4 regions of the Pseudarthrobacter sp. NS4 genome follow, and region 4 is predicted to be linked to each of the others. Evidence: riboswitches for the same ligand, from Rfam matches in the RefSeq annotation. Region 4 holds a riboswitch; each other region holds the start of a gene.

Region 1 (7,208 bases), 1.4 Mb from region 4:
CATCCGCGTCCTCGAGCCCGACAGACAGACGAACAACGCCGTCGCTCAGTCCGATGGCAGCGCGGCCCTCCGGCCCCATGGCGCGGTGTGTGGTGGTGGCGGGGTGCGTAATCAGGGACTTGGAATCGCCCAGGTTGTTGGAGATGTCGATGATCCGCAGCCCGTCCAGCAGCGCAAAGGCGGCCTCCTTGCCTGAGCGGCCGCCCGTCGTCGCAAGTTCCAGGGTGAGCACTGTGCCGCCTGACCGCATCTGCTTGGCCGCTAGCTCGTACTGCGGGTGCGATTTCAGGAGCGGATACTTCACCCAGCTCACCGCCGGCTGCTGCTCCAGCCACTCGGCGAGCCGCAGCGCGTTTGCCGAGGAGTGGTTGACGCGCAGCGACATGGTCTCCAGGCCCTTGGTGAGGACCCATGCATTGAAGGGGGACAGTGACGGGCCGGTGTGGCGCATCAGCTGTTTGACCGGTCCGTCGATGAATTCCCTGGTACCCAGGATCGCGCCGCCCAGGACCCTGCCCTGGCCATCGATGTGCTTGGTGCCGGAGTAGACGATGACGTCGGCCCCCAGCTGGCCGCAGCGCTGCAGCAGGGGAGTGGCAAAGACATTGTCGACGACGACGGTGGCCCCCGCCGCGTGCGCAAGTTCGCTGACCGCGGCGATGTCCACGATCTCCTGCATCGGGTTGGACGGGGATTCGAAGAAAACTGCGGTGGTGGGCTGGGACAGGGCGTCGCGCCACTGCTCCAGGTCCGGGCCGTCCACGAAGACAGTTTCCACGCCCCACCGCGGCAGGATTTCGTTCAGGATCACGAAGCAGGACCCAAACAGCGAGCGGGCCGCCACCACCCGGTCGCCGGCAGCCAGCAGGGCACCAAGCGCGGTGAAAACGGCGGACATGCCGGACGCCGTCGCAAAGCACGCCTCGGTTCCTTCGAGCAGGCGGAGCCGCTCCTGGAACGTGGCCACGGAGGGGTTGCCGTAACGGGAGTAGACGAAGCGCTCGTCCTCGCCTGTGAACGCCCGCTCGGCAGCGGCCGCGGATTCATACACGAAGCCTGAGTTCAGGAACAGGGCTTCGCTGGTTTCCTGGAAGTTGGTGCGGTCCAGCCCGCCGCGCACGGCCTGGGTGTCGGGGCTCCAGCCGGCGGCGTCGTTGTTGAAGGTCACTAGTTCTTTCCCAGGTTGGTCGGCAGGCCGCGGTTCTTCCAGCCGTTGACGGTGCGTTCGCCGTAGCGGTCCGGCTCGCCCTCGAAGCCCTCAAGGACGTTGTAGGAGGTGAATCCGGCCTGCGTCGCGGCGGTGGCGGCCGCGATGGAGCGCTGGCCGGAGCGGCAGATGAACAGCAGTTCCGCGGCCGGGTCCTCCGGCGCCTGCTGGCTCAGGTCCTTGATGAAGTCGGGATTGGGGATGCCGCCGGGGAACGTCCACTGGATGAACAGCGGATCGTTGTCGGTGGCCTTGGTGTCCGGAATGCCGATATGGGCCCATTCGCCCTCGGTACGCACATCCACCAGGATGGCGCCCTGTTCCAGCTTGGCCCAGGCTTCCTGGGGCGTCAGGTCTCCCGCGTAGCTCATGCGTGGCCCTCGCCGTCGAACTCAAGGTCCTCGTTGGCCGACTCCAGGTGGTCAACAGCGGTGGCGACGGCGGCATCGGCGGACGCGATGGCGGCGGGCAACACGACGGCCTGGGCAACGATGACGCCGCTGCCGTTGAAGGTTACTGCCGGGCTCCCGTGCAGCACATAACCCTCGGACAGTGCGGCAGAAATCCGCTCGCAGAATGCGCGGTCGTCCGGCCCACTGATAAGTCGGTAGGACAGCTTCTCTTCAGGGGCGGGTGCGTCAGACATGACGGATCTCCTTCTCTCACGCTTGCAACTCGAATCGGTCGATATGCCGAGTATTCACCTGAGGCACCCCGCCGCGAAAGGGAGGGTTGCCGACCGGCCAGTCAGGGCTTGGCGCCGGTACTCATTACTCCCCAGAAACGTAACATCCGGCACGCCGTGCCGCACCGCCGCCGTCGTCATGTTGCGTAACCGAACTGTGCGTGGTGCAGCAGCCAGGAACTTCCGAGCGCCAAGGGAGCGGACGACGGCGACATCACCGGGTGGGCGGGCTTTTCCTGCCATACGCGGACCGGCCGCCAGATACGGTTCCTACGGGGCAGTGCCCCACCGCCATAACCAGCATCCGGGGGTCCACATCAGCACGCGAACTGCCGCGCCACAACGCCGTACCGGTTCAGCCCGCGTACCCCGGCTTCGCGTGGTTGGGGCCCGAGCTCCTGCTGCGCATAACCGACGGCGAAACGCACCGCTGCTGATCCAATCCCGCGTCCATTGAGTTCCCGGTCCACCCAGTGCCCCAGGTTGGCGCTGAGGAACGGGCCGTGGACTATTCCGGTCAGGGTAATGGTCCCGACGATTCGCCCGCCGCCGTGCTCCGCTCCGCCGTCGTTGTCCTCTTCCACCAGAACCCACGGAAGCTCGGTCCCCAACTGGTATTGGGCGCGTATGGCCCGGATGATGTCCATCTGGCGGGAAGGGGTGAAGAAAGCCGTCCCGCTTTGGTTCCCAGGGCGCCAGGTGCCCGCGGTTGCGCACGTACGCCTCGGCCAGGAGCGCAGCATCAGCACCCTCAAGCAATTTGATGCTGATTCCGGGGACAAGAGGATGGGGAAGATGGGCGGCGAACCGCCCAGATGCCCGGGGCAAATTCCCGCCGATGTCCTTCATTTCAGCCCTTCTGACTCAGCGCCCGGCTTGACTGGTGGAACCGCGCGTACCGGCAGTACTTTGCGAACACCAGCCTCGCAGACAGGTCCACTGTTCAGGTTCCACTCAGCCCGGAGAAACGTAGCGAAAAAGGCGTGAACCGCCGGCCACGTGCCGGCGGTTCACGCCTTTTTCTTTGTACTGCGGCTATACGAGGCCGGGGTAGCTGGTCATGATGTAGTCCGCAGCGGCCGGACCCTTCATGCGCAGGCCATTGTTCCCGGGGGCGATCTTGTTCTGCATCGCCGCCCAGAACTTGGACTCCGGTCCGGGGACCTGCTGGTTGATGAAGCACCAGCTGGTATAGAGGCCGTAAAGGCGGTCCTGGTCAAGCGTCGAGTCAGAGGCCTGGTCCAGGTAGGTGGCTTCCTGGAGAAAAAGGTCGAACTGCGAATGTGCCATGGCGGCGTCCCTTCGCTAAGTGCGTGGCGCCGCCGTTCGGCTACAGCAGCAGACCTCAAATGCCTTGCACGGGGCAATGGAGTGTGTTTGGCCACCTAAAATTGGGGACCCACAGTCGGCGTAACGCCTCATCTACACTGTAGACTTTACCCGTAGACTACAGATACGGCAACCGTCTGGAATTACCCTTCGGATCAGTGCCGCCCCTCCAGGATGGAAACGATGGCTTCCCCGAATACCCCTAGAGCCGCCGAGCGCAAGGCCCGGCTCAGCAAAGAGCTGGTGCTGACCAAGGCTTTGGAGCTCGTGGACGCCGAAGGGCTGGAGGCCTTGACCATGCGCCGGCTCGGGCAGGAGCTGGGCCGCGATCCCATGAGCCTTTACCGCTACGCCGAGAACCGTGCCGCACTGCTCGATGGGGTGTCGGAGCTGGTACTCAACGAACTTCCCATCCACTCTGAAGACCCCGACTGGAAAGCCCAGCTCCGGCAGATTGCCCACAACCTGCGTCTGCTGGCGCTGAAGCATCCCAATGTGGTGCCGCTGCTGGTGACCCGACCGCTGTCCACGCCGCTGGGGATGCGGCCGTTGGGCACCCTCCGCCCGCTCGAACAGATCCTCTCGTTGCTGGCAGGGGCAGGATTCGGACCGGCGGACGCACTCCACGTCTACCGCGCCTACTACGGCTTCCTCTACGGCCACATCCTCAATGAGCTGCAGGAATTCGTGGTGGACCCGGAAGAGAACGAGGCTTTGCTCCGGCTGGGGCTCCACCGGCTGCCGGCAAAAGAGTTTCCCAAGCTCCGCGCCCTGGCACCCGCCCTGACGGAATACGACGGCTCAGCGGAACTCGACCAGGGACTCACCATCCTGCTGTCCGGGCTCGAATCCCAGCTCTCACTGCAGTCGGCGCATTCGGCCTAGCCGGCAGTGGTTCCGTGCCTGAATCTGCGGCACCAACTACTCGAAGGAAGACCGTCGCCGGTCCTGGATCCGGGTGTTCCAGATGTCCGGCTGGTTGACCCTGAAGCGGCGCCCCGTCATGGCCCGGGCCGACAGCCGGATGTAATGGGCCTTCTCGCCCGGTTGCCATGGCTCCAGGCCCAGCGAATCCACGGCGTCCTTTTCGGCCTGGTCCTCAATGATTTCGGTGTCCCCGCGGACCACCACGCTGAATGCCTCTTCCGTCTGGGGGTCATACCCGTCGATCTCCAGGGCCGCCGGCCTTTCCGACTTGGCGTTCCACAATTTGGTGACCCCGGCGGTCCGGAAAACAATGCTGCGTCGGTGAACCACGTAGTTGACCGGGAAGATCTCGGGATGGTCGTCCACCACAAGTGCCAGGCGGCCCAGGGCGTCGCCGTCGAGCAACTCCCAACACTCATCAAACGTCAGGTTCTCGGTTGGCTGCACGTGAGAAGTCATGAACCACACGATACGGCGCCGGCCGCGGAAGGAACATCCCGCCGCACCAGGAACGCGGGGAACGGGACTTGCCTACTGGATGCCGGCGAACAGCTCGTTCAGTTCGGCAGTCAGCTCCTTCTTGAGGGAAGGGGTGCCGATTTCCTTGCCGTCGATGCGGTTCACCGGAGCCAGCAGCCGGATGCTGGAGATCAGCCACACCGCGTCCGCATCCAGCAGGTCCTGGGGTTCCAGCGGACCGTAGCCCAGCTCCCAGCCCGCAGCCTTGGCTGCCGTGAACAGGGCTTCCTGGGACGTCCCGGCCAAAATCCCGCTGTCCAGCTGAGGGGTGATGAGGCGCTTGACGGAGGTGCCGTCGTCGGACTTTTCCACATGCGCCAGCAGCACGGTGGACGTGGGGCCTTCCAGAACCCGACCATCGGAGGAGTAGAAGATGACGTCGTCGGCGCCCTGCTTGTGTGCGTGGCGCAGTGCTGCCATGTTGACGGCGTAGGAGAGTGTCTTGGCGCCCAGGAGAAGCCACGGGGCGCGCTCCGCGGCATCGCTGTCGTAACCACGGTCAAGCAGGATCACATCGATGCCCGTTTCGCGCTGCCGGCGCCCAGCCGCCCCGACCGGCGATACCTGGACCCAGGCGGTGGGGGCTGGCGCGCCCTCGACGCCGCGGGTCACTACCAGCTTGACCACCAGCTCATCGTCCGAAGCAGCGGCGGGTGGGTGCTGTGACCCGTGTTCGGCAAGGCCCGACGCGATGGCGCGCCGCCACTCATCCTGGCCCGGAATCTTGAGGTCCAGCGCTTCGGCGGAACCGTCCAGCCGGTCCAGGTGCGCCTGCAGCTTCCGCACGGTTCCCCGCACCGCGAGCATGGTTTCAAAGATGCCGTCACCACGCGTGGCACCCTGGTCCGTGACCAACAGCTGGGGCTTGGAGGCATCGGCCAGCCGGCCGTCCGGGTAGGCGGGATCGAGGAAAACGAGAACCACGGGAGCTGGAGAGGTCATGGCTCCAGCTTAGTGCGGCGCCGCGCCGGATAAGCTGGGCGGAGTGCCCCGGCCGGAAACCGTCCGCCGGGAGCTCATCTTCCGGGGGTTCTCGTGTTGTGGCCATTTTCGCTTGCCGGTTCCGAGCCGACATGGATTGTGGTGCTGCTGGCCGTTGCCGACCTGCTGATCCGGGTGCTGGCCGTGGGCATCATCCCCGGCAACCGGCGGCCCACCACGGCGATGGCCTGGCTGCTGGGCATCTTCTTCGTCCCGTTTGTGGGCATCATCCTGTTCCTGCTGTTCGGCAACTTCCAGCTGTCAAAGCGCCGCCGGGAGCAGCAGCAACAGGTCAACGAGAGGGTACGCGCCGGTATCTCATCCCTCGCCGACGTCGAAAGCGACTACCCCGGCCCGGAATGGGTGAGGTCCGCCGCGGAGCTGAACCGCAGGCTTGGATCCCTGCCCATGGTGGATGGAAACGCGGTGGACCTGATCCCGGGCTACCCGGACTCCCTCCTGGCCATGACGGAAGCCGTACGGAAGGCGAAGAAGTTCGTCAACGCCGAGTTTTACATCATGAGCACGGACCACATCACGGACGACCTGCTTACCGCCCTGGAGGAAGCTGCCGAGCGGGGCGTGGAAGTGCGGGTGCTTTTCGACCATATCGGCACGCTCCGGGTGCAGGGGTACAAGAACCTCCTCAAGCGCCTCAAAGCCGGCAAAATCCAGTGGAAGCGCATGCTCCCGCTCCTGCCCATCCATGGCCAGTGGCGCCGGCCCGACCTCCGGAACCACCGCAAGATCATGGTGATCGACGGCGAAATCGCCTTCACGGGCTCCCAAAACCTGATCGAGCCCTCCTACAACAACAGGCGCCACCGCAAGGCCGGCCGCGAATGGGTGGAGCTGATGGCGTGCCTGCGCGGACCTATCGTCACCACCCTGAACGTTGTCTTCGCTACCGACTGGCTCAGTGAGACCGACGAGTCCCTGGAGCACCAGCTGCAGCTTCCGGCGAACGCCCACCCCGGTGACGTCACGGCACAGGTGGTCCCCAGCGGCCCCGGGTTCATCACCGAAAACAACCTGCGGCTCTTCAACACCCTGATCTATTCGGCGCAGCACCGGATCTCGATCTGCAGCCCCTACTTCGTGCCGGACGATTCGCTGCTTTACGCCATCACAACCGCTGCCCAGCGTGGCGTGGACGTTGAGCTGTTCGTGTCCGAGAAGGGGGACCAGTTCCTGGTCCACCATGCCCAGCGCTCCTACTACGAGGCGCTGTTGGAAGCCGGAGTCCGGATCTACCTCTACAAGGCGCCGTTCGTGCTGCATGCCAAGCACTTCACCATCGACGACGAAGTGGCGGTCCTGGGCTCCAGCAACATGGACATGCGCTCCTTCTCGCTCAACCTGGAGGTGTCCGTGATGCTGCTGGGCGCCGGGATCGTCACCGAAATGCGGGCCGTGGAGGACACCTACCGGGACATTTCCGAAGAACTTCGGCTCTCGGACTGGGTCAAGCGGCCGCTGGCCGCGCGGTACGTGGACAACGTGGCCCGGCTGACGGCAACCGTGCAGTAAAGCACGGAGATCTCAGTCCCGGGGAAACTC
Region 2 (7,208 bases), 1.2 Mb from region 4:
ACGTGCCACTTCGGCGGCGTTGGCCACGTGGCGTTCCACGCGCAGGCTCAGGGTCTCCAGGCCCTGCGAAATAAGGAAGGCGTTGAACGGCGACACCGCCGAGCCCAGGTCCCGCAGGAGCTGGACGCGTGCCTTGAGGATGTAGGACAGGTTGGCGCCCAGGGCACCGCCCTCGCCGAGGTCGCGGCCGTAGACCAGCCCGTTGTAGGTGGGGTCCGGGGTGTTGAAGCCGGGGAACCGCTCCGGGTCTTTGCTGAAATCGAACTTGCCGGAGTCCACGATGACTCCCGCGATCGCAGTGCCATGGCCGCCCAGGTACTTCGTGGCTGAGTGAACCACGATGTCCGCACCCCATTCCAGTGGACGGATCAGGTACGGGGTGGACAGTGTGTTGTCCACGATCAGCGGCACGCCGGCCTCATGGGCGGCCTCCGAAACGCCTTCAATGTCCAGGACATCCTGCCGCGGGTTGGAGACCACCTCGGCGAAAAAGAGCTTGGTGATGGGCTGCACGGCTGCACGCCACTGGTCCAGGTTGTCCGGGTCTTCCACGAACGTGACGGTGATGCCGAACTTCTTCAGGGTGTGGGCGAAGAGGTTGTACGTTCCGCCGTAGAGGCTGGGGCTGGCCACGATATGGTCGCCGGCCTCGGCGATGTTCAGGACAGCGAAGGTTTCTGCCGCCTGTCCGGAGCTGAGCAGCAGCGCCGCCAGCCCTCCTTCGAGGCTGGCGATCCGTTGCTCTACAGCGTCCTGGGTGGGGTTGCCGATGCGCGTGTAGATGGGCGCCAGTTCTGCCAGGGCAAAGCGGTTCGCGGCGCTCTCAGCGCTGGGGAACACGAAGGAGGTGGTCTGGTAAATGGGCAATGCACGGGCGCCCGTGGCAATGTCCGGCTCCTGCCCTACGTGGATCTGGCGGGTTTCGAAGGACCATCCGTTGGACATTCAAGGCTCCTTTAACATGGGCCCGGGGCAGGCTGGGAGCACCACGGGCCGCGCTTGCCATCCGGCCGTTGCCGGACAGCCAGGTCCTCACCCGGGGCACCCCACCGCGGATGGAGGGTTGCCGGCCAGCGAGCCGGGGCTTGGCGCTGGCACTCATGACCTGGGTTCAGTGTAGGAACCGAGCTGCAGCACAGGACAGCATGTGACGAACATGGTCCTGCAGGTTTCACCCTGGCCGAGGCAGTAAATGAAGGGGCTGATATTTGGAATTCCCAGTAAGGCAACCCTTAGCTGAGAGCCCGATCACAAAGTGCCAAGATGTTGGCATGCGCATGGATCACGTCTCTTACGCCTGTGAACACGATGGCCTGGCGGCCACAACCGAACGTATTTCCTCTGCCCTCGGAGTTGAGGCAGTGAAGGGCGGGGTGCACCCCCGGTTCGGAACCCGGAATATGATCATCCCGCTCGCGGGCCACAAATACCTTGAGGTCGTGGAGGTCCTGGACCACCCAGCATCCGACAAGGCACCGTTTGGGCAGGCAGTGCGTGCCCGCTCGGCGGCTGGCGGCGGCTGGATGGGCTGGTGCGTCGAAGTGGACGACCTCGCCCCCTTCGAAGAACGCCTTGGACGCGCCGCAGTGAACGGCAACCGGAAATTCCCGGACGGCCGCGAACTGATGTGGAAGCAGATCGGCATCCTGGGCCTCATTGCTGATCCTCAGGTGCCCTACATGCTCAAGTGGGATGGCGACCCCTCGCTGCACCCGTCCAACGCCTACGAGAGCAACGTCAAGATGAGCTGCCTTACCATTGCCGGATCCGCTGCGCGGGTCACGGAATGGCTGGGTGAGCCGGTGGAAAAGCCGCTGGAAGACGTGGCCGTGGAGTGGGTGGCTCCGCACGGAACGCCCGGCATCCTGTCCGTCACCTTCGAAACCGCCAACGGGGCCGTCACCATCTGACCTCCTTGTGGTGGTCCGGCAATGCCGGATCACCACAATTGGGCGCCCTGCCCGGAACAGCGTCGGCCGCCATCAGCCGGTGACAATGACGTCACCTGCCGACGGCGGCCGAATCTATGTCCCGGGTTGCCTGGTTCTTACTGGCAGCCCGAGTGGGATCCAGTCCGAGTGGCGACCGCTTTGTCCCTTGGCCCCGGGGAGCTATGTGCTCGGCCTTTTTGTCAGACCCTCCTGGGATGCTTTGGGTATGGAAATGAACCCGGTGGTGGTGGAGGCGGAGGAAGCGGTTGAGGCTTCGGTCGCTGCCTTTGCTGCTGTCTTGACGGGCAGGGAGGTTGCCCCGTCCGGTGCTGCTGGCGGACCTGATGAGGGAGCCGGGTGCTGGGCTGCGGTCGGGACCAATGATGGGCTGCAGCGTCTTGCTGATGGGGCGTTGGATGTCCTTGCCGGGGTGGCCCGGTCGGAAGCGAAGCTGGCGGCAGTAAAAGCGCAGGCCGTGGCGGTGCTCGCCGAGGCCACCAGGTCGCTGAATTCTCCAGCCCGGTCGCCGCAGGAGGCCACGGCGCAGGAGCGGAGCCTGGTGGCCGAGGTCGGGTGCGTACTGGCCATCGGTGACCGGGCCGCGGGTGCCCTGCTGGGCGAGTCCCATGCCCTGACCACGTCGTTGCCCCGCACGCTGGCCGCCCTGCAGGCCGGGACGATCTCCTGGCAGCATGCCCGGACCATGGTCGAGCAAACCCTGAGCCTTGGCCCTGCCGCGGCCGCCGCCCTGGAGGCGCACTTCCTGGACCCCGAGGCGCCCAACGCCGCCCGCGGGTGTCCGGTCGGGCAGATGCCGGCGTACCGTTTCAAGGCCAAAGCCAGGATCTGGCGCGAACGCCACCACCCGGAGAGCCTGGAGAAGCGCCACGCCAGGTCCGTCGCTGACCGGCGGGTGGAACACTGCCCGGACCATGACGGGATGGCCTGGATCTCAGCCTGCCTGCCTGCGGTCACCGCCGAAGCGATCTGGAACCGGCTCACGGCCCTCTCCAGAGGAATGCAGGGACCTGACGAGCACCGCACACTTTCCCAGCTGCGGGCCGACGAATTCTCCTCAACACTCCTCACCGGCGCAAACAATACCGGCGGAAACAATACCGGCGGAAACAATGCCCGCGCTGCCGCTGCCGGTGCCAACGCCGACGGCGACGGCGGCGGCGGGGAATGCGCAGGTCCCGGGGGATCATCTTCGATCCGGCCGCAGGTGCTGGTCACCGTTCCCGTGTTCTCGCTGCTGGGCCTGACCGACGAGTCGGCGACCCTCGACGGGTACGGGCCGATCCCCGCCTCGATGGCCAGGGACCTCGTCGCCGGGGGTGCGGACTCCTTCCACCGGGTGCTGGTGGACCCGAGGGACGGCGCGCCCCTGGAAATCGGCCGTACCAGTTACCGGGTCACCAAAGCCATGCGGAACTGGCTGCAGATGCGGGACGGCAAATGCCCGTTCCCCGGCTGCAGCAACCACTCCCTCGACAACGACGCCGACCACCTCCTCGCCTGGCACAAGGGCGGTACCACCGGGATCAGCAACCTCGGCCAGCCCTGCCCCAAACACCACAAGCTCCGACACACCAGCGCCTGGAAACCCACACGAACCACCAAAAACGAACCACCAGGCTGGATCTCCCCCATGGGCCGGCACTACAAAAGCGAACACCAGGACTGGGAACCACCACACTGGCCAGACGAGATCCTGGACCGGATTGAGCTTCAACAACCTGGCGGAATCAGGCCTGCAGACGAGGAGCCGCTCCCTCAACAACAGGCTCCCCTCGATCCCCTGCCCGAGTTGGCATGGCTTCATCAACCGCTCGATGAACCGGAACCGGACCCCTATAGCTACCCGCCCGATTATTGGCCTCGAGACAAAGACCAATTGCCGGACCAGTCTCTGCCTCAAGACCCATTTCCGGACTGGGAGCTGTTCCTGACCTTGGAGTCGGCCGTCCCTGTTTAGGGAGAGGTACCCCTGAGCAGTGTCCTCTGTGCGTCAGGAGCTACCTGGTGCTTGAAACGGCAGGGGTGCGGCCTCAACGTGCCGTCGCCTCGCCCGCCGTGGTGGGTCGCCATGCCCACCGTCGCCTCGCCCGCCGTGATGGTTTGCCATGCCCACCGTCGCCTCGCCCGCCGTCGCCTTGCGCGCCTTAGCCCAACCCCACAGCCCTGCCGAACAGGCTGAAGCCAACAAACGCCACAATGTCCAGCAGGGCATGGGCAATGACAAGGGGCATAACGCGCCTTGTTTTGGTGTACAGCCAGGCGAAGAGCACCCCCATCACCACGTTGCCGATGAAGGGGCCGAAGCCCTGGTAGAGGTGGTAGCTTCCGCGCAGCAGCGAGCTGGCAGCAATGGACACGGGAACGCTCCAGCCGAACTTGCCGAAGCGGTTGAGCAGGTAGCCAACCACAATGACCTCCTCCACCACCGCATGCCGGATGGCGGACAGGACGAGGACAGGCACCGTCCACCAGTACGCATCCAGTGCGCTCGGAATGATTGCGGTAGTGATGCCCAGCGCCCTGCCAGCGGCGTAGAGGCCAAGCGACGGGATCCCGATCAGGGCTGCCAGCCCCAGTCCCTGCAGCATGTCCTTTCCCGGATGCGCGAAATTGAAGCCAAGCTTCCGGAACGCCGAGCCCGGGTTGCCGACCTCTCCCGGCGACCCCTGCCGCTGGTCGGTGAGGAAGTAGATCACCAGCAGCACCGGCACCAGCGCAAAGATGATGTCCAGCAGCTGGTAGGTCAGGTCGAAATACTCGCGCGTACTCTGGGAGCGGTTCAGCGTTGAGGTGCCCTCGGCCAGCGGCGCGCGCGTCATCTTGTCCAGGAGCTGCACCACGGAGTACACGGCGGACTGGCCAAGGGAAAGGCCCAGGACAAGCCAGACTTCGAACTTCAGGCGGCGTCGGGAGGGAACCAGCATGTACCCATCTTGCCTGCAGTTTCTGGACCAGGGCTGATTACCCTGCCAGTGTCCCGCCGGCACCGGCACCGCTGCCCGCGAAGGATCCGAAGCCTCCAAGCATCGAAGGGGCAGCGACAATCAGCTGGGCGCGACGATCACTTCCGTGCCGTTGGCCTCGAAGGCCGCCTTGTCCTGCGCCGAGATTCCGGAATCCGTGATCAGCCGGGTGAAGTTGTAGCCGTCCATGGTGGCAAAGGCACGAACCCCGACCTTGGACGAGTCAGCCAGCACGTAGGACACCCGAGCCCTGCTGGCGAGCAGGGCATTGACAGACGCTTCCCCCTCCCCCGTGTTGGTCGGCCCCACCTCGGGATCTATGCCGTTGACGCCGATGAACGCAATGTCCAGCACCACCTTCTGCATGATGATGTCCGTGTAAGGGCCCACCAGCTCGTAGGACCGCGGGTTGAGGATGCCGCCGGTGACCATGACTTTGATGTTGGGCCGGACGGCCAACTGCCCGGCGATGTTGATGGCGTTGGTGACCACGGTGAGGGTGGACTGGTTGGAGGGGGCGTTCAGGTCTTCCCGGGTGGCCAGAATCTGCGCGAGCGCGGTGCTGGTGGTGCCGCCGCAGAGTCCGATGACGGCTCCTGGCGTGATCAGCGCGGATGCTGCCTGGGCGATCTGTTCCTTGGCCTCGGCATGGTCGTCCCGGTTATAACGGCCGGGAAGGTCGTAGGCCAAGGCACCGGTGGTGGCCCCGCCGCGGGTCCGGGTGAGGAGCCGGCGCTTGGCCAAGCTATCGAGGTCCCGCCGCGCCGTGGCGGGCGAGACTCCAAGGGTGCTGACGATTTCATCAATCTCCACCTGGCCGGTCTTTGCCAGCAGGTCAAGGATGGCGGTGAGCCGGTCAGTGCGGGTCATGCAGGGCCTCTCGGTACTACGGCCATCGCTTTGGATGACGTTTTCTGATCATAACAGATGCGAAATGATCACCTAACGTCAAAAGTACCACGGGTCGTTACCTCACCCGGACTCCGGCCCGCCACACAGCGTACGTCAGCGGCATGCCCGGCCGGTAAGCGAGGTGCGTGGCCGAGGGGGCGTTGAGCATGTGCAGGTCCGCGCGGTGTCCGACGGCGATGGAACCGACGGCGCGTTCGCCGTCGGCGTCGTTTCCGGTGTCCTTGTGCAAGGCGAGGGCGCCCCCGTACGTTGCGGCGCGGACCGCCTCGTGCACGCTGAGGCGCATTTGGAGCACAGCGGTGGCAACGCAGAATGCCATTGAGCTGGTGTAGGACGTGCCCGGGTTACAGTTCGACGCGAGGGCCACCTGGACTCCGGCGTCAAGCAGTGCACGGGCAGGGGCCAGCGGCTGGCGGGTGGAGAGGTCACAGGCCGGCAGGCAGGTCGCCACCGTCCCGCGTTCACCCGTCCCGCCGGCGGCGTCCCAGCCCGACCAGGTTCCTGCGAGGGCCTCCACATCCCGGTCAGCGAGGTAGTTCACGTGGTCCACGCTCGCAGCACCGACTTCCACGGCAAGCTGCACGCCCGGCCCCTCGCCGAGCTGGTTGCCGTGGACGCGCAGCCCCAGGCCTGCGTCACGGCAAGCCAACAGGACCCGGCGGGACTGCTCGGCCGTGAAGGCCCCTTCCTCACAGAAGACGTCAGCCCACTGGACGTACGGGCGGACCGCAGCCAGCATGGGGCCGCACACCAAGTCCGTGTAGGCGTCCGGATCCTGGCCGCCGGGAACCAGATGGGCACCCAGGTACGTCACCTGGTCGGCGGTGGTGGAGGCGATCCGGGCACTGCGGGCTTCGTGGTCAACATCCAGGCCGTAGCCCGTTTTCGTCTCCAGGTAGGTAGTGCCCTGGGAGACAGCTTCCGCCACCCGGCCGAGCGCCAGGCGCGTGAGGTCGAAGTCCGAGGTTGCGCGGGTGGCATCCATGGTGACGGCGATGCCACCGGCGGCGTACTGCTCCCCCGCCATTCGCGCCTCGAACTCTGCGGTCCGGTCACCCGCGAACATCAGGTGGGTGTGCGAGTCCACCCACCCGGGAAGCAGGGCCCGGCCGCCGGCATCAACGGCGTCGTCCGCGGCAGGAGAGTCGGCGGCAGGCCCGATCCACGCGATGCGTTCCCCCTCGATCACCACCGCTGCGTCTTTCAGGACCCGCTGCTCAAGGTCCTGCGTCATCAGCTCGGCAATATTGGTGATCAGGGTGCTCATGGGTCCATTCTTCAGCGCCGGACGGACCAGCGGGTGGCCGCCAGCGCCTGCGCTGTCCGGGATTCCGGACGGGCACCCCCGGACTGGCCTGCCAGAATCTGCTCCGCCGCCAGT
Region 3 (7,208 bases), 2.0 Mb from region 4:
TCCATGGTGTGGAGGTCGAGTTCATCGTGCTCGACTCCAGCCCGTACAGCAAGCACGACGTCCTTGACCAAAGCTGGTTCGACGGCGTGGTGTTCCTTTACGAGCGGGGCTTCCGTTTCCCGTCCGCCCTGCGCGGCGGCTACGAGCTGGGCGAACGGGTCATCCACAAGGATGAACGCAGCTGGCGGCAGATCATGGACCAGACGCTGGAACAGCTGTCACCGATCGCGCCGTCCAGCGTGCTCATCCAGGCGGAATCCGCCTATATCTACTATTTCGAGGGTGCCCGATTTGCCGGCAAGCTCGGCAGCGCCAAGATGGCGTACATCGGCAACCCCCGGGACCGGACCGTGCGCTACCAAACTGCGGTCGAAGCGTGGGCGGTGGCATTCAAGGACAACATGGTGTCCACTGACCTGCAGACCACAGGTGCCGCCCCCGCACACGCCAGCCCGGGCTGGAACCCGAACATCTACCGGCCCATCCTGGAAGAGCTGCTGGACGGGTTCTTCCCGCTTCCCCGCGGCGGGTCCAGGGTGACCGTGTTCTAGATCTGGTTCTTCAGGTCCGCCACGGAGGTCAGGACCTGGTTGGGCCGGAACGGGAAGGCCGCGATGTCCTCGCGCTGGGTAATGCCGGTCAGGACCAGGACCGTGTGCAGCCCTGCCTCCATACCGGCGACGATGTCCGTGTCCATCCGGTCGCCGATCATGGCGGTGGTCTCGGAATGCGCATCAATCTGGTTCATGGCCGACCGGAACATCATGGGGTTCGGTTTACCCACCACGTAGGGCTCGCGGTCCGTGGCCTTGGTGATCAGCGCGGCGATCGCGCCGGTGGCAGGCAGGGGGCCGTCCTTGGAAGGACCGGTGGCGTCCGGATTGGTGGCGATGAAGCGGGCGCCGGCCAGGATAAGCCGGATGGCGGTGGTGATGGCCTCAAAGGAATACGTGCGGGTCTCGCCCAGCACCACAAAGTCCGGGTCCTGGTCGGTGAGGATGAAGCCGGCCTCATGCAGCGCCGTCGTCAGCCCTGCTTCACCGATCGTGTAGGCGCGGTTGCCCGAGCCGGAACCCTGCACCTGGTCCTTCAGGAACTGGGCGGTAGCCAGCGCGGACGTCCAGATGTTCTCCTCGGGTACTTCGAGTCCCGAAGCCCGGAGCCGGGCGGCAAGGTCGCGGGGAGTGAAGATGGAATTGTTGGTGAGCACCAGGAAGCGCTTGGACGTGTCCACCCACCGCTGGATGAGCTCCGCGGCACCCGGCACGGCCTGGTTCTCGTGGACCAGCACGCCGTCCATGTCCGTCAGCCAGCACTCGATGTCCTGGCCGCTGCGGTAAACCGCCGGGTTTCCCTTGACCTTGTCCGCTTCTGCCACGCCTACCTCCGCCTGTGATGAAAGCCCGAAAGGTCCAGTCTAGTGTTGAGGGGTGAACCAAACGCCCGGCATGACAGACCAGCCAAACCCAGTACCCGGGGAGGCGCCAGAGGAGCCGGCAGAGCCTAAACCGGAAGTCGGCGTCGGGCCCTGGGAAGGTGAACTGCCGGAAGGTGACCACTGGGACCCCGATCTCCTGGCCGACGGAGACCGGCGCAATGTCCTGGACCGGTACCGCTACTGGAAACACGAGGCGATCGTGGCGGAGCTGGACTCCAGGCGCCACAACTTCCATGTCGCGATCGAAAACTGGCAGCACGACCTCAACATCGGAACGGTGGTGCGCACAGCCAACGCGTTCCTCGCCAAAGAGGTGCACATCATTGGGCGACGGCGGTGGAACCGGCGCGGGGCCATGGTCACCGACCGGTACCAGCACGTCCGGCACCACCCCACGGTTGCGGACTTCGTGGCCTGGGCGCAGGGGGAGGGGTTGGCCATCATCGGGATCGACATCTTCCCGGACTCGGTTCCGCTGGAGACGTATGAGCTGCCCAGGGACTGCGTGCTGGTATTCGGCCAGGAAGGCCCCGGGCTGAGCCCGGAAGTCCATGACGCTGCAGTCACCACCCTGTCCATAGAGCAGTTCGGCTCCACCCGGTCCATCAATGCCGCCTCGGCGGCGGCAATCGCCATGCATGCCTGGGTGCGCCGGCACGTTTTCAACCAGCACGTGTAGCGGCCCTGCGGGTGCGGGTGCGGGTGGGGCGTAACCCACAGCACTCCATCCGCGGAAATGGCTAGGATGGTGCCTAGCCGTAAAGCGGTCTACGGGTTACCAGCCCACAGACGAAACTCAGCCATAGGAGTCAGCATGCCCATTGCAACCCCAGAGATCTACTCCGAGATGATCGACCGCGCGAAGGCAGGCGGCTTCGCGTTCCCGGCCGTGAACGTGACGTCCTCGCAGACGCTGAATGCCGCGCTCCGCGGGTTCGCCGAAGCTGAGTCCGACGGCATCGTCCAGGTCTCCACCGGCGGTGCCGCGTACTGGTCCGGCGCCTCCACCAAGGACATGGTTGCAGGTTCCCTCGGCTTCGCTGCGTTCGCCCGCGAAGTGGCCAAGAACTACAACGTCAACATTGCCCTGCACACGGACCACTGCCCCAAGGACAAGCTGGACGGTTTCGTCCTGCCCCTCCTGGCCGCTTCCGAGGCCGAGGTCAAGGCCGGCCGCAACCCGCTGTTCAACTCCCACATGTGGGACGGCTCCGCGGAGACGCTGCAGGAAAACCTGCGCATCGCCCGCGAACTGCTGGAGCGTACCGCTGCCGCCAAGATGATCCTCGAGGTTGAAATCGGCACCGTGGGCGGCGAGGAAGACGGCGTTGAGAACGAGATCAACGAAAAGCTCTACACCACCGTCGAGGACGCCCTGGCCACCATTGAGGCACTGGGCTCCGGCGAGAACGGCCGCTACATCACCGCACTGACCTTCGGCAACGTCCATGGCGTCTACAAGCCCGGCGGCGTCAAGCTCCGCCCGGAGATCCTCAAGGACATCCAGGCGCAGGTGGGTGCCAAGATCGGCAAGGACAGCCCGTTCGACCTCGTGTTCCACGGCGGCTCCGGCTCCTCGGACCAGGAAATCGCCGACGCCGTCTCCTACGGCACCATCAAGATGAACATCGACACCGACACCCAGTACGCCTACACGCGTCCGGTTGCCGACCACATGTTCCGCAACTACGACGGCGTCCTGAAGGTCGACGGCGAAGTGGGCAACAAGAAGACCTACGATCCCCGCGTCTGGGGCGCGTCCGCCGAAGCCGGCCTCGCCGCCCGCGTTGTCGAGGCCACCAAGCAGCTCGGCTCGGCCGGAAAGACCTTCTAGGAATGTCCGACGAGTTCCGCAGGAACCTGATGGGCCCCGAGCCCACGCTCCTGCCTGCCGAGACTGATGTCTACCAGCAGCTGGAAGCGGGGCAGGAAGCCCTGGACCTCGTGGAAAAGCACCCTACATCCTCGCTGTTGTGGGCCGTGCTGGCGGAAGAGGCCTGGGCTGACGGGCGCACCATCGATTCCTACGCCTACTCACGCGTGGGCTACCACCGCGGCCTGGACTCCTTGCGCCGCAACGGTTGGCGCGGCGTCGGCCCCATCCCGTGGGAGCACGAGCCCAACCGCGGTTTCCTGCGGGCGCTGTACTCGCTCGGCCGGGCAGCTGCGGCCATCGGTGAGGCGGAGGAGCCGGAGCGGATCGAGAAGTTCCTGAACGATTCGGACCCGACCGCCAAGGCAGCCATCGAAGCGAAGCTGTAAAGATGGGCCCACGCCCGCAGGGTTCCCTGGCCGTGGAGCCGCTCCGGCGAGGGCCCCGGCCCGAGCCTGGGAAGGTAGGGAGCCGGCGTGGACTTGCGGGGCCAAGGGTGCGGGTGGGGAACGACGGCGGGCCGTCACCTTTCTGGAAGGTGACCGCCCGCCGTCGTTAAGCGCGTGGGCAGTGGGGCTATGCCTTCTGCAACCCCGTGCGGGCCATGGCGTCGGCGTAGGCCACGCGCATGTCTTCGAGGTACTCCTCCTGGCGTGCCGGGGAACCGGCGAAAGCCCGGCCGCTCAGTGAGCGCACCTTGTAGGTCTTCAGCCCGCGGCGCCAGAGCAGCGGCACCTCGGTCTTCAGCAGAAGGTTTGCGAGGCGGTTGGCTTCGGTGCCGTGGGCCACGATCACGGAGGCGCGGGGGACCAGCGCCAGGAACTTAAGCAACGGCTTGAGGCCAGCCTGGATCTGGTCCGGGGTGAACTTCCCGTTGACGTCGCCCGGGACGTGCCACGGGTGCACGTTCCACGGCATCACAAACTCGGGGCGCAGGCCCAGCTTCCACTGGATACCGAGCATCCGGGTGGCTGCGTCGTGGTCCCCGGCAGTGATGAAGCCGGATTTGTCGGCCTCGCCGATGTTTGAGTACAGGCTGATGATGCGGCACTCGTCCACATCATGCATGGGGTCGACGTAGGGCACCACCGTGCCGGGCTTGGCGTCCTGCAGGGAATCGCACAGTTCGTTGACGGCGGCGACGTTGGGTTCGTATCGGCGGCTCAGGAGCTGCTCATGGAAAGATTCGGGTGCCAGGGCTGTCATGTAGTGCTTGATCTCCTGCGGGGATTGGCGATGCTGCCGCCGGCAGATGCAGGCGCACGAAAGCGAAACACATCAGCGGCGGTTGAAATGGGGTGGGCCGATTCCGGGTCAGCCTGTATCAGTTTAGCAAGCCCCGCGAAACGAAACGCCGGTCCCGTGCACCCAATCGAAGTGGGGCAGGGACCGGCGGGTTTTTTCGGCAACGGGCAGGGCGCTACCAGAGGCGCTTTGTGGCCCGGCGGGCGCCTTCGCCCAGTGCTTCCAGCTTGGCGATGGCGATCTGCGGGTGGACGCGCCCGCCCAGGCCGCAGTCCGTGGAGGCAATGACGTTCTCGCGGCCCACTACCTCCGCGAAACGGACGATGCGGTCCGCCACCAGGTCCGGGTGCTCCACCACATTGGTGGCGTGGGAAACGACGCCCGGGATGATGACCTTGCCCTCGGGGAGCCTGGTGTCTTCCCAGACCCGCCACTCATGTTCGTGGCGGACGTTTGCCGCTTCAAAGGAATACCCGCCGGCGTTGACCTGCAGGACCGATTCAACAATGTCCCCGAACGGGATGTCAGTGGTGTGCGGTCCATGCCAGGATCCCCAGCAGACGTGCAGGCGGATCTGTTCCTGAGGCAGGTCCCGCAAGGCCCAGTTTGTTGCCTCAACCCGCAGTTGGATGAACCTGAGGTAGTCCTCCAGGGACGGCTCAGGATTAATCTGGTCCCAGCTTTCAGCGAGTGAGGGGTCGTCGAGCTGAACCGTCAAACCGGCGTCGATGATGGCCTTGTACTCCTCCCGCATGACGTCAGCACACGCGTAGAGCAGTTCCTCATCGGACTTGTAGTACTCATTGGCGACCCGGGCACAGGAACCAGGCGAAAGGGACGCCACAAAGCCCTCCGTAAGTCCGGCGGCTGCCAGGCCCTTCTTGAGGTTGGAGATGTCCGAGGCCACCAGGTCCTGCCCCGTATAGGTGAGGGGACCCGTGATCTTGGGCTGGGTAACGCTCTTGCGGTGTGCCAGGATCCCGGACGACGGATCGGTATAGGCGTCATTGAACGCCAGCCGGTCCCGTCGGTCCGGGAACGAGGTGAGCACGATATGCCCGGGGGAAGACCGATGGACTGTGGCATCCTTCCAGCGGTCCACGTCAGTGGGCTCCAGACCCCCCAGCCGGGCGAAGGAGTAGTTCCACCACGCGCCGTAGTCGACCGAATTGGACATGCTGTGCCCGTATTCGCCGTCGTTCGGAATATCCACTCCGAGGTCCTTCTGCCGCTTGACGACATCGGCAACTGAAGCTTCGAGAAGTTCCAGGAACGCAGGCGTGATGCCTTCTGATTCCTTAGCGGCATTGGCGGCGATCAGTTCCGGGGTGCGGGGCAAAGAACCGGCGTGGGTGACGCGGATATGGTCAGTGTTGAGGGACATGCTGGAATTTCCTTTCCATCGGTCCTGGCAGTAGCACCGTCACAGGCAGGATACCTGCTGAATGTGGGGTTGCTGCGGCTTCAACGATCCAGGTCTCTCAGCCGCTCCGGATGGGTACTCACACTTAAATCCAGCACGGGGGGCGGTGGCAAATTCGCTTCGCTTTGTGTCGCGCCCGGTGGGCCGGACGGCAGACTTTCGATTCGTAATAACTGGCTGCATATTCCTGTCATGTCCATTGACAGTATTTGTCCACGTTGGTTGGCTGATGTCACAGCCGCAATGGGGGACATGGCGGCTGGTGGCAAACCAACGCACTCGGAAGAGGTAAAGCACGTGAGAAAATCCCTGGCAACTTTCAGAACTGTGGCCGTGTCCGGAGTCCTGGCACTGGCAGTCGTGGCAGGACCTGCCCCGCTGGCCAAGGCCGTTGGTGAAGGCCCCAACTATGACGGGAACGGCCAGATCACGACCTCGAAGCTGGCCACCTATGACCAGATGGTTTCCTTCTTGAAGGACCAGGACGCCCGCCAGTCCGCCATGGAACTCGAGGTCATCGGACAGACGGTCAAGGGACGCGACATCCACTTGGTCAAGTACATTTCGGACCCGGCCAAGCCGACCATCCTGTACCTGACGCAGCAGCACGGCAACGAGCAGCTCACCACCGAGGGCGCCCTGGAATTCGTGAAGCACCTGGGGCCGGGTAAGTCCGCCGACATCCTGGATGGCGTGAACATCCTGATTGTGCCCATGCTCAACGCGGATGGTGCCATGGGGGACGTGAACTTCCCGCTCGACGGCTATCTGGCCAAGGGTGACCGCCACATGACCCGCTACAACGCGGAGGAGGTGGACTTGAACCGCGACCACGTGGCCAAGATCCAGCCGGAAACCCAGGCATTGCACAACAACGTGATGCGCAAGTACAAGATCGACTACATGATCGACCTGCACCATCAGGGCACCCGCAGTGAACGCCACGGAAAGCTGGTGTCCGGCTCCATCCTGTACCCCACGACGCCGAACGCCGATCCTGCTGTGGTGGAGAAGTCCAAGCAGCTGGGCGCGGTGGTGTTCCACAACGTGGACTCCACCGGCTGGGGACACCTGGGCAAGTACGCGGGCGGCAGCGCCGAAACCATCAGCCGCAACGGCATCGCCGTCGAGTACGGGATCGCAACGCTGCTGTTTGAAATGCGCGGCATGTCCGACCACTACCTGGACGGTTACGCCCTGGGCCTCCGGAGCAACGGGTACCTGATCAA
Region 4 (7,208 bases):
CGCAGCGAGGCCTGATGACACCCCGATGATGAAGCAACCTCCCACGTTCACCAGCAGCGTTGCCCACGGCCAGTGCAGCTTTTCCTGCCCGCCGGGCAGTCGGATGCTGCGCGTGGAGCTGTGGTGCGCGAACCAGCTGTCGATGCCAAACCGCAGCAGCGCGCCCAACACGCCGAAAACCCCCACCAGGACCGCAGTGATCACGGCCGGCCGCCCGCAGCCACGCCTGCCGGATTCCGGGGGAGCAACTTCCCCAGACGCCAGCCCAGACCGGCAGCCAATAATCCCAGGAGCAGCGAGAGCACCAGATAGGCAATCCAGGCCGGATGCGCGCCGGCCCGTGCCAGCTGGTCCACAGCGAACACGACCGCGGAAAATGTGGTGAAGGAACCCAGCAGTCCGGGACCAAGTCCCGCCCGAAGCCAGAAGGATGTCCGTGGCCGGTCCATCCAGGCCGTGGTCAGCGCGGCCAGGACAAAGCTGCCGGTGACGTTGATCCAGAGCATAGCCCAGGGAATTGATCCGGGCTGATCGGGAAAGGCGAGTCCCAGGCCATATCGCAGTTCACTGCCGATCAGGCCACCAACGGCGACCGCAAGCCACGCCCGCCCCGCCGGCATTCCGGGCCGCTTCACGCCGCTAATCCAAGGCATGCCGTCACCAAGGCGGTCGCCGGCCGAAAGGCAGCCCCAACTCAGCCCTCTCCCAGCAGGCAGCCGGGATGGGGATGATCGCTGTGGACCCAGAGAGCCGAGGTGATTTCGTCAGCAAGGTCATAGTCCCTGGTCCGCCCCGAGTTGCGGATCCGCACCACCAGCGCGCCACCGAACGGCCTGCGGCCAACAACCTCCACCTCGGCGTCGAGGTCTATCTCCTCAGCGGACAAGTAGCGGAGCAAATCCGGGTTGTCATCGCTGATCCGGGTGATCCTGCCCGTGTGGCCCTTATCCAGTTCACCCATGACATGGGCGCGGGGCATAAGAACCTTGCCGTCAGCTGTCGGGATCGGATCGCCGTGCGGATCACGGCTTGGGTTGCCGAGCTTGGCCGCGACCCGCTCAATGAAGGTATCCGATACAGCGTGCTCCAGCAGCTCGGCTTCGTCGTGGACCTCGTCCCAGCTGTAGCCCAGCTGCTGGACCAGGTACGTCTCGATCAGGCGGTGGCGCCGGACCATGGCAAGAGCCAACCGCAGGCCGGCATCGGTGAGGGTGATGGCGCTGTATGGCTTGTGGTCGACAAGGCCCTGGTCCTTCAGCTTGCGGACCATCTCCGACACGGAGGAATTGGCCACCCCCAGCCGCAGGGCCAGCTGGGAGGACGTGATGGGCTTGTCCTGCCATTCCGTGAATGAGTAGATGACCTTGACGTAGTCCTCGATGGAGGAGGAGGGCGCGCTGGTCTTCACAGGACCAAGCCTAGCGGGTGCCCGTGGGCCGCAACGGCGTGGCAGGTCATATTTTGACTGCCCGCCAGGACAGCGTCAGGTAGGGCAGTTCGAGTTCCTCGTCCCCGGCATGGCCAAGGTGCTCATGCAGGTACCAGTCGAGGTTTGCGAGGACTTTGGCCCGGGTGGCTTCACCGGCACGCAAATAGTAGCTGCGGGATTTGGTGAGTTCGATCAGGTCGGTGGTGCTTACTACGTCCTGCCAATGCGTCACGTGGCCTTCGGGCTGTCCGAACTCCGGCCCAACCACTGGCCGGTGGTCCGGCTTGTACACGTCCCCGGCGTGCATGATCCGGGAGAGCCTGTGCACCCACGGTACGGACGTGTCCAGCTGGTTCCAGACCAGCCCGAGCGTTCCGTGCGGCCGGAGCACACGGGCGAGTTCGGTGCTCGCGGCAAGGGCATCGCACCAGTGCCAAGCCTGGGCAACGGTGACGACGTCGAAGGCCGCCGGCGGCAGGCCCGTCATCTCGGCGGTCCCGAGGACAGCGGTAGCGTCCGGATAGTGCGTTTTCAGCTGGTCAAGCATGTCAGCGGATGGATCGACGGCGGTCACAGCCAGCCCGCTGCCCAGCAGCAGTTCGGTGAATTTGCCGGTTCCGGCGCCCACATCGAGCGCATCGCGGGCCCCGGCAGGCACGAGCCACTGCGCAGATTCTGCAGGGTAACCGGGCCGGACCCGCTGGTAGTGCCTGCCGCCGTCCTGGAAGCTCTGGCCGAGCTCCTGGCGCCGCCCATGATCAAGCCTGGGGCCACCCCGAACCACGCGCGGCCTCCTTCGGTTTATGCCTGCGGTATCTTTCGAATTTACCGCATTCACCCCTGACTGGAGCGCCGACTCTGACCGGAGCGCGGGCTCCGACGGGAGCGCCGGGGAGGATCAGCCGTCAAGGCAGGGGGCAGCACCCGCGGTTCCCGGCGTGTTCGGAGCCCAGTGCGGGTAGGTGCGCGTGTCGTTCGCGGGAACCCAACGGCCGGCGTCCACCACGTAGTCCCACCCCAGGCCGTCGCGGCGCAGATTCCTGATGCCCGCAAGGAGCCGCTCTGCGTCCTCGAGCCTGGAACCGACACCGAAACTGGCGCGAAGGGAACCGGATGGCAGGCCCAGCCGCTTCAGCAGTGGATGGGCGCAGAAGCGCCCGTCCCGCAGGCCGATGCCATGCTCGGCCGACAGGTACGCCGCAACCAGCCCGGCGTCGTAGCCCTCGACGGAAAAGTTGACCACGCCGATGGTGTCGGTGTCCGCATTGGTGTCCTTGAAGATCTGGTGGACCGTTACACCGTCGATCTCCTGCAGGCCCTCCACCAGGAAGGAACGGATGGCGGACTCGTGTGCATGCCAGCGGCCCTGGTCCAACCCCGCGATCACCTGGGTGGCGCGCGCAAGGGTTGCGGCACCCAGTACATTGGGGGACCCGCCCTCATGGCGGGCCGGGCCGGTGGCCCAGCTGACGCCGTCGAGCCTCGCTTCCTTGACGGCGCCGCCGCCGGCAAGGTGGGGGGTACCGGCGTCGAGCCAGTCCGGGCGGCCCACCAGGACGCCTGCGCCGAACGGCGCGTAGAGCTTGTGTCCTGAGAAGGCGATGTAGTCGACGTCGTCTGCGCTGATGTCCACGCGGCGGTGCGGGGCAAGCTGGGCTGCATCCACCACGATCCGTGCGCCGTGTTGGTGTGCGAGCGTGGCAAGTGCCCGGACCGGAAGGATCTCGCCGGTGACGTTGGAGGCGCCGGTGATGGCCAGCAGGCTTACGCCGCCCTGCTCCAGTTCGGCGCGCACTGACTCGATGGTTCCGGCAATGGTGTCGGCGGCAATGATGCTGCGGTGGGGAACGCCCTGCCAAGGCAGCAGGTTGGCATGGTGCTCGATGTCCAGGTACAGGACGTCGCCGGCCGGGCGTCCGTCGGTGGCGGGGAGGCAGCCGGCCAGCAGGTTGAGGGAATCCGTGGTGTTCCGGGTGAAGATGACGGAGTCGTCAGGGCGGCCGCCCACGAAGTCCCGGACAATGCTGCGGGCATTCTCATAGACGGATGTGCTGATTTGCGATGCGTAGCCGGCGCCGCGGTGGACACTGGCGTAGTACGGCAGGACCTCATTGAGGTAGGCGGACACCACTGACAGCGCAGGGGCCGATGCGCCGTAGTCGAGGTTCGCGTACCGGACGTGGCCGCCGCTGATCAGGGGCGCCTGGATTTCCGCTCCGGTGACGGCGGCAAGGGGACGGCCGGCGACTGCCTGGCGCTCGTCAAAAGCGGCAGACGTTGCGGCGGGAATGGCGGCGTTGGGGGAGACGGTGGCAGTTGTCACAGAGACCTCACTTCAGGACAGGACTCCGGCATACAGGGAATCCGCGCTTGCCGCATCCACTCCGGACCGGCCTGGTCGTCACCCGGGGCACCCCGCCGCGAAAGGAGGGTTGCCGGCCAGCAAACCGGGGTTTTGCGCTGGCACTCGTGACCTGGTTAAGAGCGTAGAACATGCGGTGGCCAGGTTTGAAGCCGGGGCAATTGTTAAGGGTTTTGTTACGCCACGGCGGGAAACCGGCCAGTCGGCCGAAGAAAACGACGGCGGACGCCTCCTTTCGGAGGGTCCGCCGTCGATTCTTCGGTCTTTCAAATGGTTACAGCAGGTCGTCCAGGTACGGGTTCAACCGCTGCAGCACCTCCGAGTGCAGGATGGAGTTGGTGGCCAGTGCGTTGCCGCCGAACGGGCCGTCCTCGCCCTCAAGGGATGTGAAGCGGCCGCCCGCCTCCACCACAATCGGCACCAGTGCGGCCATGTCGTACAGATTGAGTTCGGGTTCGCAGGCAATGTCCACCGAGCCTTCAGCCACCATGCAGTAGGACCAGAAGTCACCGAAAGCACGGGTCCGCCACACGTCCTCGGTAAGACCAAGGAACTCGTCCAGGTTCCCGCGTTCCTTCCACCCGCCCAGGCTGGAATAGGACAGGGAGGCGTCGGACAGGCTGGAGACGTCGGACACCCGGAGCCGGGTAGCCGCGGCAAGGGAACGGCCCATGTAGGCGCCCATGCCCTTGGCCGCCCACCAGCGCTTGCCCAGGGCGGGAGCGCTCACGACGCCGACCACTGGCTCGCCCTCATCAACTAGGGCTATGAGGGTGGCCCAGACGGGGACGCCGCGCACAAAATTCTTGGTCCCGTCAATGGGATCGATGATCCACCGGCGCGAGCCGTGGCCTGTGCTGCCGAACTCCTCGCCGAGAACCGCATCGCGTGGCCGGGAACGGGAGAGCTGGCCGCGGATGGCTTCTTCGGCGGCTTTGTCCGCATCGGTGACCGGCGTCAGGTCAGGCTTGGTCTCCACATGGAGGTCCAGGGCCTTGAAGCGGCTCATGGTCTGGTCATCCACGGAGTCGGCCAGGACATGGGCCAGGCGCAGGTCATCGTTGTAGCTCGAAGCGGGTTGGATCATGGTTCCAAACTACCGTCTGCAGGCGCTTCTGCTGGGAGATCGGCTTTGTCAGTTGACGCTGCCGAGCTCCTTGGTCTCCTGTGCTTCCATCCGGGGATCCGTTCCCAGGAGCCGGCGCAGGGATGCCAGCCGGGCTTCACCGGTGGGGCCTGCATGCCCGCCGGCCACCCATGCATCGAGCCCGCAGTGCACAGCCGAGGCGGTGTGCTTGCAGCCGCGTTCACAATCGTCAGTTCCCGGGGAAAGGTCCGGGAACGACCTCAGAATCCTGTCGGGATCCACGTGCGCCAGGCCGAAGGAACGGATGCCCGGCGTATCGATGATCCAACTGCCGGGCGGGGCGTCCGCCAGACGCAGCGCCAGGGCTGACGACGACGTGTGGCGGCCACGCCCGGTCACCGCATTCACTCCGCCGGTGGCGCGTTCCGCCCCGGTGAGTGCGTTGACCATGGTGGACTTCCCGACGCCTGAGTGCCCCAGCATCACAGTGACCTTCCCGTCCAGGTAACCCCGGAGCTCAGCTACCGCTGTGCTGTCCAGCCGGGCGGACAGTCCGTCGTCGGAACGGGCGTCGATGCCGGAGGCCTTGACGTCCGCGGTCCGGCTGATAATCACCGGGAAGTCCAGATGCGTGTAGTTCGACAGGAGCTCCGCGGGATCCTTGACGTCCGCTTTGGTGACCAGCAGGATCGGCTCGATGCCGGCGTCATACGCTGCCACCAGTGCCCGGTCGATGAACCCGGTGCGGGGCTCCGGGTTGGCGGCCGCTACCACAATGACCAGCTGGTCCGCGTTAGCCACCACGGCCCGCTCCACAGGATCGGTGTCATCGGCGCTTCGCCGCAGGAGGGTCTTCCGGTCCTGGATCTTCACCAGCCGGGCCAGGGTATCGGGGTCACCGGAAACGTCCCCCACGAGTGAAACGAAATCGCCGGCCACCACGGGGTTGCGCCGCAGCTCACGGGCCCTGGCGGCAATAACTGTGCGTTCATTGCCCGAGTCCTCGCCCACCACAGCGGTATAGCGGCCCCGGTCAACGGTGATGATGCGTCCGGTTACTGCGTCATCGTGGCTGGGCCGGTCCTTCGTGCGGGGCCGGGATCCCTTCTTGCTCGGCCGGATCCGGACGTCCGACTCGTCCCAGGAGTCAGTGCGCCGCGCCACCGCTGGAACCTTCCGCCCCGCCGTCGGCCTCCTCCTCGGATGCGGCGCCCTGGGCGAGCATGTCCGCCCACAGCTGGGGAAAGTCGGGCATGGTCTTGGCAGTGGTGGCAATGTCCTCCACCTGGACCCCGTCGACAGCCAGGCCGAGAATAGCTCCTGCGGTGGCCATGCGGTGGTCGGCGTAGCTGTGCACGACGCCGGCGTGCAGCCGGGCCGGGCGGATGACGAGGCCGTCGCTGGTCTCCTCAGCATCCCCGCCAAGGCGGTTGATTTCCGTTACGAGGGCGGCCAGCCGGTCCGTCTCATGTCCACGCAGATGGGCAATGCCGCTGAGCCGGGATGGCCCGGTTGCCAAGGCACACAGGGCCGCCACGGTTGGAGCCAGCTCACTTGTGTCAGCGAAGTCCGCGCCCTTGATCTCCGGACCGCCCGTAACCGTCAGCACACCGTCCTGCAGTGTCACCTCGGCGCCCATCTCGGCCAGGATACTGCGCCAGAGGTCACCCACCTGTTGCGTCTGCTCCGGCCAACCGGGAATCCGGACTGTTCCCCCTGATGCCAATGCTGCTGCGAGGAACGGGCCTGCATTGGAAAGGTCCTGTTCAATCCGCTGGTCAAAGGCGCGGATGGGGCCCGGCGAAACAACCCAGTGGTTGGGGACTGAGTCATCTACGGACACCCCCGCGCCGCGGAGGACCGCGACGGTCATGTTGATGTGGTCCAGGCTCGGCACCGGCTTACCTACATGTTCCAGGTGCAGGCCCTCGGTGAAGCGTGCCCCCACCAGGAGGAGCGCGGAAACGAACTGGGAGGACGCGCTGGCATCAATCACCAAGTGGCCGCCGAGGACTTCTCCGGTGCCTTCCACCACGAACGGGAGCGACGACGCCGTCCCGCCGTCTTCTGCCGCAACGTTAACCCCCAGAGCCTTGAGCGCCTCGATGATGGTTCCCATCGGGCGCTTGCGGGCATGCGGGTCGCCGTCGAACACGCTGGTCCCGTTGCGCAGCGCCGCGAGCGGAGGGACGAACCGCATCACCGTGCCGGCCAGCCCGCAGTCGATCCTGGTGGGCGGCGCCGCCGCGCCCTGTCCCAGCGGAACCACCTCGAGGTCCGGCCCGAACGCTCCGTCGCCGGGTACCTCGGTAATGCCGGCCCCGAGCTGG

The links. A riboswitch is a leader RNA that binds a small molecule or an ion and turns the genes downstream of it on or off. The one in region 4 is predicted to bind S-adenosylmethionine.
Region 1: linked by a shared signal. The riboswitch ahead of NXY83_RS19410 (DUF1737 domain-containing protein) and the one ahead of NXY83_RS12925 (aminotransferase class V-fold PLP-dependent enzyme) in region 4 are both predicted to bind S-adenosylmethionine.
Region 2: linked by a shared signal. The riboswitch ahead of NXY83_RS07005 (bifunctional o-acetylhomoserine/o-acetylserine sulfhydrylase) and the one ahead of NXY83_RS12925 (aminotransferase class V-fold PLP-dependent enzyme) in region 4 are both predicted to bind S-adenosylmethionine.
Region 3: linked by a shared signal. The riboswitch ahead of NXY83_RS03550 (cobalamin-independent methionine synthase II family protein) and the one ahead of NXY83_RS12925 (aminotransferase class V-fold PLP-dependent enzyme) in region 4 are both predicted to bind S-adenosylmethionine.

The regions. Positions count from the first base shown of each region.
Region 1 covers NZ_CP103288.1:4,126,254-4,133,461, reverse strand. The annotation lists gene NXY83_RS19420 (O-succinylhomoserine sulfhydrylase) at 1-1,168, opposite strand, end outside; gene NXY83_RS19415 (rhodanese-like domain-containing protein) at 1,168-1,578, opposite strand; gene NXY83_RS19410 (DUF1737 domain-containing protein) at 1,575-1,853, opposite strand; SAM riboswitch class IV at 1,867-1,982, opposite strand; gene NXY83_RS19405 (GNAT family N-acetyltransferase) at 2,210-2,539, opposite strand; gene NXY83_RS19400 (hypothetical protein) at 2,928-3,182, opposite strand; gene NXY83_RS19395 (TetR/AcrR family transcriptional regulator C-terminal domain-containing protein) at 3,405-4,106, shown strand; gene NXY83_RS19390 (pyridoxamine 5'-phosphate oxidase family protein) at 4,143-4,607, opposite strand; gene NXY83_RS19385 (aminodeoxychorismate lyase) at 4,680-5,609, opposite strand; gene cls (cardiolipin synthase) at 5,703-7,178, shown strand; gene pabB (aminodeoxychorismate synthase component I) at 7,191-7,208, opposite strand, start outside.
Region 2 covers NZ_CP103288.1:1,497,132-1,504,339, reverse strand. The annotation lists gene NXY83_RS07005 (bifunctional o-acetylhomoserine/o-acetylserine sulfhydrylase) at 1-945, opposite strand, end outside; SAM riboswitch class IV at 991-1,106, opposite strand; gene NXY83_RS07000 (VOC family protein) at 1,272-1,910, shown strand; gene NXY83_RS06995 (HNH endonuclease signature motif containing protein) at 2,158-3,909, shown strand; gene NXY83_RS06990 (CPBP family intramembrane glutamic endopeptidase) at 4,097-4,876, opposite strand; gene NXY83_RS06985 (DeoR/GlpR family DNA-binding transcription regulator) at 4,997-5,785, opposite strand; gene hutI (imidazolonepropionase) at 5,883-7,094, opposite strand; gene NXY83_RS06975 (NAD(P)/FAD-dependent oxidoreductase) at 7,106-7,208, opposite strand, start outside.
Region 3 covers NZ_CP103288.1:737,515-744,722, forward strand. The annotation lists gene NXY83_RS03520 (alpha/beta fold hydrolase) at 1-551, shown strand, start outside; gene NXY83_RS03525 (HAD-IIA family hydrolase) at 548-1,378, opposite strand; gene NXY83_RS03530 (TrmH family RNA methyltransferase) at 1,449-2,117, shown strand; gene fbaA (class II fructose-bisphosphate aldolase) at 2,253-3,272, shown strand; gene NXY83_RS03540 (DUF3151 domain-containing protein) at 3,275-3,700, shown strand; gene NXY83_RS03545 (uracil-DNA glycosylase) at 3,888-4,517, opposite strand; gene NXY83_RS03550 (cobalamin-independent methionine synthase II family protein) at 4,732-5,940, opposite strand; SAM riboswitch class I at 5,953-6,057, opposite strand; gene NXY83_RS03555 (M14 family zinc carboxypeptidase) at 6,277-7,208, shown strand, end outside.
Region 4 covers NZ_CP103288.1:2,738,576-2,745,783, reverse strand. The annotation lists gene NXY83_RS12945 (fluoride efflux transporter FluC) at 1-204, opposite strand, end outside; gene NXY83_RS12940 (fluoride efflux transporter FluC) at 201-653, opposite strand; gene NXY83_RS12935 (metal-dependent transcriptional regulator) at 695-1,408, opposite strand; gene NXY83_RS12930 (class I SAM-dependent methyltransferase) at 1,455-2,213, opposite strand; gene NXY83_RS12925 (aminotransferase class V-fold PLP-dependent enzyme) at 2,328-3,752, opposite strand; SAM riboswitch class IV at 3,791-3,904, opposite strand; gene hisN (histidinol-phosphatase) at 4,066-4,878, opposite strand; gene rsgA (ribosome small subunit-dependent GTPase A) at 4,927-6,042, opposite strand; gene aroA (3-phosphoshikimate 1-carboxyvinyltransferase) at 6,026-7,208, opposite strand, start outside.